DNA from 2 places in the Leifsonia sp. 10N434 genome. Region 2 is predicted to be linked to the other one. Evidence: predicted binding sites of a transcription regulator. Region 2 holds the regulator's gene; the other holds the start of a gene.
The links. The regulator HspR, encoded in region 2, represses chaperone genes until heat shock. The targets are predictions, from matches to a motif close to AAGTTGAGTCNNNNNGACTCAACTT.
Positions count from the first base shown of each region.

Region 1: a site for HspR is predicted at 2,859-2,883, ahead of AC1DB1_RS12870 (ATP-dependent Clp protease ATP-binding subunit). Genes of this name have one in related genera too.

Region 1 is NZ_JBFTHV010000004.1:324,430-329,651, reverse strand. It holds gene AC1DB1_RS12875 (TetR/AcrR family transcriptional regulator) at 1-150, shown strand, start outside; gene AC1DB1_RS12870 (ATP-dependent Clp protease ATP-binding subunit) at 272-2,839, opposite strand; gene AC1DB1_RS12865 (alpha/beta fold hydrolase) at 3,453-4,154, opposite strand; gene AC1DB1_RS12860 (LacI family DNA-binding transcriptional regulator) at 4,281-5,222, opposite strand, start outside.
Region 2 is NZ_JBFTHV010000010.1:33,173-38,394, reverse strand. It holds gene dnaK (molecular chaperone DnaK) at 1-185, shown strand, start outside; gene AC1DB1_RS19070 (nucleotide exchange factor GrpE) at 188-874, shown strand; gene AC1DB1_RS19065 (DnaJ C-terminal domain-containing protein) at 993-1,979, shown strand; gene AC1DB1_RS19060 (heat shock protein transcriptional repressor HspR) at 1,982-2,395, shown strand; gene AC1DB1_RS19055 (ABC transporter substrate-binding protein) at 2,547-3,809, shown strand; gene AC1DB1_RS19050 (carbohydrate ABC transporter permease) at 3,813-4,799, shown strand; gene AC1DB1_RS19045 (carbohydrate ABC transporter permease) at 4,792-5,222, shown strand, end outside.

The sequences.
Region 1 (5,222 bases), on a different contig from region 2:
GTGATGCTCCGGATCGCGCTGCGCTCGTGGGTGGCGTTCGCCGAGGAGGCTCTCGTCGAGAGCGCGATCGACACCGATCTCGTGTCGGAGGAAATCGCGGCGTTCCTGGAGCGGACGGTGATCGCCGTCGCAGGCGCCGTCGAGGCGTGACGGGCCCCGCGGGCATCCGGAGACGACGAAGCGGCGGTCCGGGATGTCCGGACCGCCGCTCTATCGGTGGTGCTCAGTGCCCTCTCGAGCGGGGGCGCGTTGCTGGTGAGACCGCGCGGGGTCAGGCCGCGAACGGCAGCTCCGCGAGCGCTCCGCCCGTGACCTGCAGGATGCCGTCGCGGGCATCCAGGTGCACGGTGCCGCCGTCGGTCAGCTCGCCGGTGACGAGCAGATCGGCGATGCGGTCGTCGATCTCGCGCTGGATCACGCGACGCAGCGGACGGGCACCGTACTCGGGCTCGTAGCCCGTCTCGGCGATCCACTCGACCGCGGCATCGGTGATGTCGAGGTCGATGTCACGCTGCTGTAGCCGGTGGGCCGTCGCGGTGAGCAGCAGGCGCACGATGCCACGCAGCTGCGAGGCATCGAGCTTGCGGAACAGCACGATCTCGTCGATGCGGTTGAGGAACTCCGGACGCATCGCCTCACGCAGCTTGCCCATCACGCGGTCGCGCAGGTCCTTCTCCGAGGCGAACCCGCTGGCATCGCCCGAAGCGCCGACCGGCACGAAGCCGAGTGCGCCGCTGCGGGAGGCCAGGAACTCCGAACCGAGGTTGGAGGTCATGATGATCACCGTGTTGCGGAAGTCGACCGTGCGACCCTGACCGTCGGTCAGGCGTCCGTCGTCCAGCACCTGCAGCAGCAGGTTGAAGACGTCGGGGTGGGCCTTCTCGATCTCGTCGAACAGCACGACCGAGTACGGGTTGCGGCGCACGCGCTCGGTGAGCTGTCCGGCCTCGTCGTAGCCGACGTATCCGGGAGGGGCGCCGACCAGGCGGGCGACCGTGTGGCGCTCGCCGAACTCGCTCATGTCGAACCGCAGCATCGCCTTATCGTCACCGAACAGCGATGATGCGAGGGACTTGGCCAGCTCGGTCTTGCCGACGCCGGTCGGACCCAGGAACAGGAAGCTGCCCACGGGGCGGCTCTCGTCTCCGAGGCCGGTGCGGTTGCGGCGTACGGCCTTGGCGACCGCGACGACCGCGTCGTTCTGGCCGATCACACGCTCGTGCAGCTCGGACTCGAGCCGCGCGAGGCGCTCACGGTCGGCTTCGCCGATCCGGCTGACCGGGATGCCGGTCGCACGCGAGATCACCGCGGCGATCTCGGGCTCGCCGATCACGGCATCCGGACGGGGCTTCGCCGTCAGCGACTCGAGTTCGGACTGCACCGACTCGATCTCGTCGCGGAGCCGCGAGGCCTCCTCGTAGTGCTCGGCGCCGACCGCGGCGTTCTTCGACGCCTCCAGGCCGGCGAGGCGCTCCATCAGAGCGGATGCGTCGACCCGCTTGCCCAGCGAGAGGCGCAGTCGCGCACCCGCCTGGTCGATCAGGTCGATGGCCTTGTCGGGCAGGAACCGGTCGGACACGTAGCGGGCGGAGAGCTCGACGGCGGACCGGATGGCGTCATCCGTGTACTGCACGCCGTGGTGCTCCTCGTAGGCTCCGCGCAGACCCGACAGGATCAGCACGGCGTCCTCGATGCTCGGCTCGCCGACGGTGACCGGCTGGAACCGGCGCTCGAGAGCGGGGTCCTTCTCGATCCGGCGGTACTCCTTGAGCGTGGTGGCACCCACGAGGTGCAGCTCGCCGCGGGCGAGGCGGGGCTTCAGGATGTTCCCCGCGTCCATACCGCCGCCCTCGCCGGCCCCTCCGGCGCCGACCACGGTGTGCAGCTCGTCGATGAACACGATGAGCTCGTCGCGGTGCGCGCCGATCTCGTCCATCAGGTTGGTGAGCCGCTCTTCGAAGTCGCCGCGGTATCGGGTGCCGGCGAGCATGGCGGGCAGGTCGAGCGAGACGACGCGCTTGCCGAGCAGCTGCTCGGGCACGCCGCCGTCGACGACGGCCTGCGCGAGACCCTCGACGATCGCCGTCTTACCGACGCCCGCCTCGCCGACCAGAACGGGGTTGTTCTTGGTGCGGCGGGAGAGGATCTCGATGGTCTGCTCGATCTCGTCGAGCCGGCCGATCACGGGGTCGAGCCTGCCGTCGCGGGCGAGCTCGGTGAGGTCGGTGCCGAACTGGTCGAGCATCGGGGTCTCGGACGCGTCGTTCTCGGCGTCGACGGGGGAGCCGTCGGAGCCGACGGTCGCCGGCTCGCGCATGGCGCTGGTGAGCGCGTCAGCGGTCACGCCCGCGTTCTGCAGGACCTGCCCGGCGGGCGTGTCCTGAACGATGACGAGCGCGAAGAAAAGGTGCTCGGGGTCGATGTAGGTCGAACCGGATGCCCGGGCGACCTGGTACGCGTGGAAGAGCGCACGCTGCGCGGACGGGGTGATCGACGCCGCGTCGGCGTCGACGACGTCGCCCGCCTGCGGGAGGCGCTGCTCGGCGGCGATGGCCACCTTGGCGGGGTCGACACCGATCCGGCGCATCGCGTCTGCGGCGGGCTCCTGGCTCACCATGACGCGCAGGATGTGCAGCGCGTCGAGCTCGCGGTGGCCGTGCTCCAGGGCGAAACGGCCGGCCTCGCCCAGGATCTCCTGGGTGCGTCGGCTGAGGAAGCGGCTGATGTCGATCGAGCGCGCGGCACGCGCACGCTCACCCGCGAGGTAGCGCGCGAGGAACTCGTCGAACGAGTTTCCCTCGCTGCTCTCGCTACCTTCGGGAGTGAAGTTCTCGGGCACGAAATCTCCTGTTTCTTGAAAGTTGAGTCGTGAACACTCAAGTTCAACAAACGGGCGGTGCGTTTATTCCTGCGTGCGCGGAGTCGTTCGCCGAGGGGTGCGATATGTCGCTCAAACGGCCTGTTTGAGCGACATTCGGCACCGCTCGCCGCGCGGGGCCACCGCGGGGGCTGCGCGGGGTCGAGTTGCGGCAAAATGTGCGGTTCGCCGGGGGGCGAACCGCGCTTTTCGCGCACGTCGACGGCGCGTCTGGCGAGAGTTGCCCCGCGTCGGGTAGGGCGCGCGCAGGCGCTTGCGTCGAACGGTGCGAAATGTCGCTCAAACGGCCCGTTTGAGCGACATTCGGCACCTCTCGCCACCGCGGGGCCACCACGGGGCCACCGCGGGGCCACCGCGGGGGCTGCGCGGGGTCGAGTTGCGGCAAAAGTGCGGTTCGTCGGGGCCCGAACCGCACTTTTCGCGCAAGTCGACGGCGCGTCTGGCGAGAGTTGCCCCGCGTCGCGTAGGGCGCGCAGGCGTGCGCGTCGAACGGTGCGAAAATGTCGCTCAAACGGTGTGTTTGAGCGACATTTGGCACCCCTCGGCGGGATGGGTCGCGGCGCGCGTCGGCGCGCTAGGCGCGGTCGACGGCGCGGCGGATCGCCTCGCCGAGCTCGGCCGGCTTGGTGAACTGCGGCCAGTGCCCGGTCGGCAGGTCGATCAGCTCGACGTCGCGCATCCGGGAGAGCTCCGCGACGAAGGGCAGGCCCGCGTCGAGCCAGCCGCGCAGCTGCTCGGTCGGGAACTCGCACGCGATCACGGTCGCCGGCACGTCGTAGCGGCGCTCGTCGTGCAGATGGATGGGATCGCTCGTCACGTGGCGCGGCTCGGCGATGGCACGGGCGCGGAACTGGGCGCGCAGGTCGTCGTCGAGGTCGACCAGGTCTTCGTCGTCGAACACCTCCCAGGCGGGAAGCGGCACCTCGTCACCGACCACGGGCAGCTCGTCGTTGATCACGCCGCCTTCGCCGAGGGGAGCGCTGTCCACGTAGATCGAGCGCACGACCCGGTCCGGCCGCTCGTCGATGGCGCCGTGGATGATCGCTCCTCCGCCCGAGTGGCCGACGAGGGCGACCGGTCCGTCGATCGCGTCGACCGCCGCCACCACGGCGTCGATGTGATCGCGGAGCCCGATGCCGGCGCGCGGGGCGTCCACCGCTTCGAGACCGGGGAGGGTGAGGGGATGGACGCGGTGGCCGGCCTCGACCAGCGTCGGCGTCACCTCGTCCCATGAAGATGCGTCGAGCCAGAAACCGGGAACGAGAACGATATCCATGGCACGACCCTAGGGTCAGCCGCCGACACGACAAGTCGGCCGCCGAACACTACAAGTCAGCCGCCGACCCGACGAACCAACCGCCGACACGACGAAGCAGCCGCCGACACGATGAAGCAGCCGGGCTCACGCCTCCGGATCGGTGGAGCCGCGCACCACGAGCGTCGCGACGAGCGCGGGGTCGCCGGATGCGGCATCCGTGCCGTCGATCTGCGCCAGCAGCCGTCGGGCGGCGGCGCGTCCGAGGGGTTCACCCGGCAGCCGGATCGTCGTCAGCGACGGAGACGTGACCCGCGAGTACGGCAGATCGTCGAAGCCGGTGATCGCCAGGTCGCCGGGAACGGACAGCCCGAGGGACCGCGCCGCCTCGAGGGCTCCGTAGGCGTGGGTGTCGGTGGCGCAGACCACCGCCGTCACGCCCGCCGCGTTCAGGGCGGGCCACGCGGCCACGAACGCGGACGCCGCGGCTCCCATCTCGATCACGCTGCGGGCCGCATCCGGTGCGTTCACCGTCAGCCCGCGCGCGGTCGCCGCCTCGACGAGCTGCTCGCGCCGCAGGTCGAAGGTCGTCGTTCCGGTGGTGCTGTCGAGGTAGCCGATGCTGCTGTGGCCGAGCGCGGCGAGGTGCGCGACGAGCCGGTCGATCGCGTTGGACATGTCGTAGTTGACCGCGTCGTACGCCGGCGCGATGCCGGTCGCCGCGTCACGTGCATCCGACGCGCGGGCATGCGTCGCGCGGGCATGCGACGCGCGGGCATCCGCATCACGGGCATCCGCCGCGCGAGCATCCGCCGCACGTGGGTCCGGCGCATCCAGCAGCACCAGCGGCTCGTCGCCGCTGAGTTCCGCGAGAAACGCATCCGACGGCGCGTCCACGAGCAGCCCGGCCGGTCGCAGGCCCGCGAATCGCCCGACATCGGCCGCCGTCGGCTGCACGCCGCTCGCCGTCACCGAGAGCAGCAGCTGGAAGCGTTCCCCCAGCTCCGCCTCGATGCCCCGGATCACCGCACCGAAGAACGGGTTCGACAGGTCGGGTGCGACGAGCACGATCAGGTCGCTGCGACCGCG
Region 2 (5,222 bases):
AGACCGCGTACGACAAGCTCAACGCGAGCCAGCAGAAGCTGGGCGAGGCGATCTACTCGTCGAGCCAGGCCGACGCTGCCGCCGGTGAGCAGGCTCCGGCCGCCGACCAGGCCGAGGGCGAGTCCTCGTCCGACGACGAGGACGTCATCGACGCCGAGGTCGTCGAGGACGAGGAGAAGAAGTAAGCATGTCCGACCAGAACCCCAACGGACAGGACTCGAACGAGCCTGAGCACGAGGAGCCGATCATCCGCGACAAGCGGCGCATCGACCCCGAGACCGGAAAGGTTCGGCAGCCGGCTGACGGGGCGGAGGACGCGTCTTCGGACGCGGCCTCCGACCCCGACCTCGCCCACGAGGAGCTCGTGGACGTCGGGCCGACCGAGGGCGGCGACGGCTTCGCGTCGCTCCTGAGCGACGACGACCTCGACCTGCTCAGCGGTCAGGCGACCGCCGACCAGCTGGCCGCCGAGCGGCTCGCGGATCTGCAGCGGGTCACCGCCGAGTACGCGAACTACCGCAAGCGCACCGAGGCGAACCGCGAGGTCGAGCGCGAGCGCGCGATCGGCGACACCGTGAAGGGTCTCCTTCCGGTGCTCGACGATCTGGACCGGGCTGAGAAGCACGGCGACCTCGAGGAGGGCAGCGCGTTCGCGACCATCGCGGCCAAGCTGCGCACCACGGTCGAGCGTCTCGGGCTCACCTCGTACGGCGCCGCAGGCGACCCGTTCGATCCGCAGATCCACGAGGCGATCTTCCAGCAGCCGAGTGCCGATGTGACGGCCGACACCGTCGCCGATGTGGTCGAGACGGGCTATCAGCTCGGGTCGACGATCGTGCGCGTGGCCAAGGTCGTCGTGGCGGTCCCCGCTTAGACGGAACATGCGGCCGGGGAGCGAAGGGATGAACATCCCACCGCTCCCCGGCTTCACAATGCACACTTCATTCAGGCAACATCAGACACAGCAGCAGCAGACGTAGAGAGGAGGCGCCGTGGCAAGCCAGGATTGGTTCGACAAGGACTTCTACAAGGTCCTTGGTGTCTCCAAAGACGTCACCCCGGCGGAACTCAAGAAGGTCTACCGCAAGCTCGCACGCAAGTACCACCCCGACTCGAATCCGGGTGACGCGGCGGCGGAGGCCAAGTTCAAGGAGATCAGCGAGGCCCACTCGGTGCTCGGTGACCCGGAGCAGCGCAAGGAGTACGACCAGATCCGCGCGATGGGCTCCGGCGCCCGCTTCACCGCCCCCGGTTCGGCCGGTCAGGGCGGCTTCGACGACGTGTTCGGCGGGATGTTCGGTCAGGGTGGCGGCGCTCGCGGTTACACGACCCAGCAGGGCGGCAACTTCGACGACGTCTTCAGCGGCCTGTTCGGCAACGGCGGCTTCGGCTCGTCGAGCGGCGGCTACCGCGGTTACGGCGGACCGACCCGCGGACGCGACGTGACCGCGCACACCACCATCGATTTCCTCACCGCGACCAGGGGCGAGACGATCACGCTGCAGGCGTCGGACGGCAAGCCGATCAAGGTGAAGATCCCCGCCGGTGTCGCCGACGGTCAGAAGATCAAGCTGCGCGGCAAGGGCCAGCCGAGCCCGGATGGCGGCGAGGCCGGCGACATCGTGCTGACGGTCAGCGTCCGCAAGCATCCGGTGTTCGAGCGCGACGGCCTGAACCTGCGGGTGAACGTGCCGGTCACCTTCACCGAGGCCGCTCTCGGAGCGACCATCGAGGTTCCGACGCTGGGCGGGGATCCGGTCAAGCTGCGCGTCGCGCCCGGCACGCCGAGCGGCCGCGTGCTGCGTGTCAAGGGTCGCGGAGTGCAGACGGCCAAGGGCACGGGCGACCTGCTCGCCGTCGTGCAGGTGGCCGTGCCGTCGCACCTCTCCGCCGAGGCGGAGGAGGCGCTCAAGTCGTTCGCCGAGAAGCTCCCCGACGAGAACCCGCGCGACGACATCCTGGCGAGAGCACGCGGATGATGATGGACGAGAACAGCCAGGTCTTCGTGATCTCGATCGCGGCCGAGCTCGCGGGGATGCACCCGCAGACGCTCCGGCAGTACGACCGGCTCGGACTCGTCAGCCCCACCCGCACGTCGGGGAAGTCGCGACGGTACTCGATGCGCGATGTGGCCAAGCTGCAGGAGATCGCCCGGCTCGGGGGAGAAGGTGTGAGCCTCGAGGGCATCCGCCGCATCCTCGAGTTGGAAGACCAGGTGGGCGCACTGACCTCGCGCGTCCACGAGCTGGAGAGCGCGCTCGCCGACGAGCTGCTCAACCGCCCGGGCCGCCGCGTCTTCGCGGCGGGCTCGGAGGGCGAGGTCATCTCGATGCGCGCGGGCACCCGCGTGCGCCGCAGCAACCAGATCGTCGTCTGGCGCCCGCTCGAGCGCTGAATTCATCGTCGCTCTTCAATGCAATCGAACCGCGCACCTGCGGTGATCGTTGCTTGACGCATCCGGTGGCCGTTGCTTAGAGTCGCCGTTAATCGATTAACACGTTAATCGATTAACGACCTTGCACCGCCCCACATCAAAGGAGATCGAGATGCGACGCACCACCCACAGATTCCGGATTGCGGCCGCCGTTGCCGCGACTGCGCTGGCCGCCGTCGGCCTGAGCGCCTGCGCGAGCGGCTCGGGCGGAGATGGCGGCAACGTCACGCTGCAGTACGGAATCTGGGACCCGGTGCAGCAGCCGGCGATGGAGAAGATCATCGCCGCGTTCGAGAAGAAGAACCCGGACATCGACGTCAAGATCCAGCTCACCCCGTTCGCCCAGTACTGGACGAAGCTGCAGACCGCAGCGACCGGTGGCAGCGCGCCCGACGTCTTCTGGATGAACGGCCCGAACATCAAGCTCTACGCCTCCAACGGGATGCTCGCCCCGCTCGATGACGTCGATGCCGCGAACTACTCCAAGGGGCTCGTCGACATCTACACCTACGACGGCAAGCTCTACGGCGCCCCCAAAGACTTCGACACCATCGGTGTCTGGTACAACAAGAAGCTTTTCGACGCCGCCGGCGTCGCGTACCCCAAAGCCGGCTGGACGTGGGACGACTACCTCGCCGACGCCAAGGCCCTGACGAACAAGAGCGCCGGCGTCTGGGGCAGTGCCGCCGCCCTCAACGACCAGCAGAACTACTACAACACCATCCCGCAGGCCGGTGGCTACGTCATCAGCAAAGACGGCAAGACCTCCGGCTACGACGACCCGGCCTCGCTCAAGGGCATCGAGTTCTGGACGAACCAGATCAAAGACGGCGTCTCGCCGACCCAGCAGCAGATGACCGACACGTCGCCGGAGGACGCGTTCGTCTCCGGCAAGATCGCGATGTACTGGAGCGGGTCCTGGAGCGCCAACAAGTTCGGTCAGGATGCTGCGACCAAAGACCTCGTGAACGTCGCGGCCCTGCCCGCCGGGCCCGAAGGAAACCAGTCGGTCGTGCACGGACTCGCGAATGTCGCCAACGCCAAGTCGCCCCACCTCGACGCCGCGAAGAAGTTCGCCGAGTTCGCCAGCGGCAAAGAAGCCGCTGACATCCAGGCAGAGGCCGGCGCGGTGATCCCCGCCTACAACGGCACCCAGCAGACCTGGGTGGACTCGATGCCGAAGTTCGATCTGAAGATCTTCACCGACGGGCTGAAGACGGCCGTGCCGTATCCCGCCTCGAAGAACACGGCCGCCTGGACGACCATCCAAGACCAGACCCTGTCGCAGGTGTGGGCGCTGAGCGTCTCGCCGGAGGACGGGCTGAAGACGCTGGCCACGAAGATGCAGGCCGCGCTGGACAAAGAGAACAAGTAGCCCATGTCCGTCGCAACCGAATCGCGAGGGCGCACCGTCTCGGCGCCGGGGATGTCCCCGGCGCCGGGCGGGGCGGCCCCGGCCGCGGGTGGATCCGCGACCCGGCGGCGCAAGAGCCCCTCGGCCTCGCCGTGGTGGGCGCTGCTCTTCATCGGGCCCACCGCCCTCGGCCTGGTCGTCTTCTACCTCTGGCCGACGATCCGCACGTTCATCCTGTCGTTCACCCAGTCGGGCGCGTTCGGCGGTTCGACGTTCGTGGGGCTCGACAACTACTCCCGACTGGTGAGCGATCCGGACCTGCTCGGTGCCCTCGCGAACACGGCGATCTACACGGTCATCGCACTGGTGGGCATCCCGATCGCCGTGGTGATCGCGAGTCTGCTGAACACCAAGGGGCTGGCCGGCCGCGGCCTGTACCGCGTGCTGTACTTCCTGCCGGTCGTGACCATGCCGGCGGCGATCGCGCTGGTGTGGCGGATGCTCTACAACGGTGACTACGGCATCCTGAACGAGGCGCTGCGGGTCGTCGGCATCCAGGGGACGAGCTGGCTGACGAACCCGGCGACCGCGCTGTACGCCGTGGCGCTGGTGGGCATCTGGGCGGGGCTCGGCACGAACATCGTGATCTTCCTGGCCGGCCTGCAGTCCATCCCCGACACCGTGATGGAGGCGGCGGATCTCGACGGCGCCGGTCCCGTGCGCAAGTTCTTCTCGATCACGGTGCCGCTGCTCAGCCCGAGCATCTTCTTCGTGAGCGTGATCAGCGTGATCGGCTCGCTGCAGGTGTTCGACCTGGTCTACCTGATGATCGGGCGCACCAACCCCGCCATGCCGGACACGCGCACGATCGTCTACCTCTTCTATCAGGCGGGCTTCCTCGACAACGACCGGGGGTATGCGGCGGCCATCGCGTTCCTCCTGCTGATCATCATCCTGGGGCTCACCGTCGTGCAGTTCCGGCTGCAGAAGAAGTGGGTGCACTATGAGTAGCGTTTCGAGCCTCTCGACCAGGGGTTCCGAGCCGCGCCGGCGTCAGCCCTGGCTGGTGCACGGGCTGCTTATCCTCGGGGCGATCGTGATGGTCTTCCCGTTCGTCTGGCAGGTGCTCACCGCGTTCAAGACGTTCAACGGCTCCGTTCAGGTGCCCCCGCAGCTCATCCCGAGCCCGTGGGAGTTCGGCAACTTCGCCAAAGTGTTCGACTCCATGCCGTTCGCGATGATGTTCGTCAACTCCGTGGTGCTGACGATCGGGCGCACCGTCGGACAGGTCGTGCTCTGCACCATGGCGGGCTACGCGTTCGCGCGCATCCCGTTCCGTGGTCGCAACGCGCTGTTCGTCGTGTTCCTCTCGGTGCTGATGGTGCCGTCGCAGCTCTACCTGCTGCCGCAGTACGAGATCGTGCAGTCGCTCGG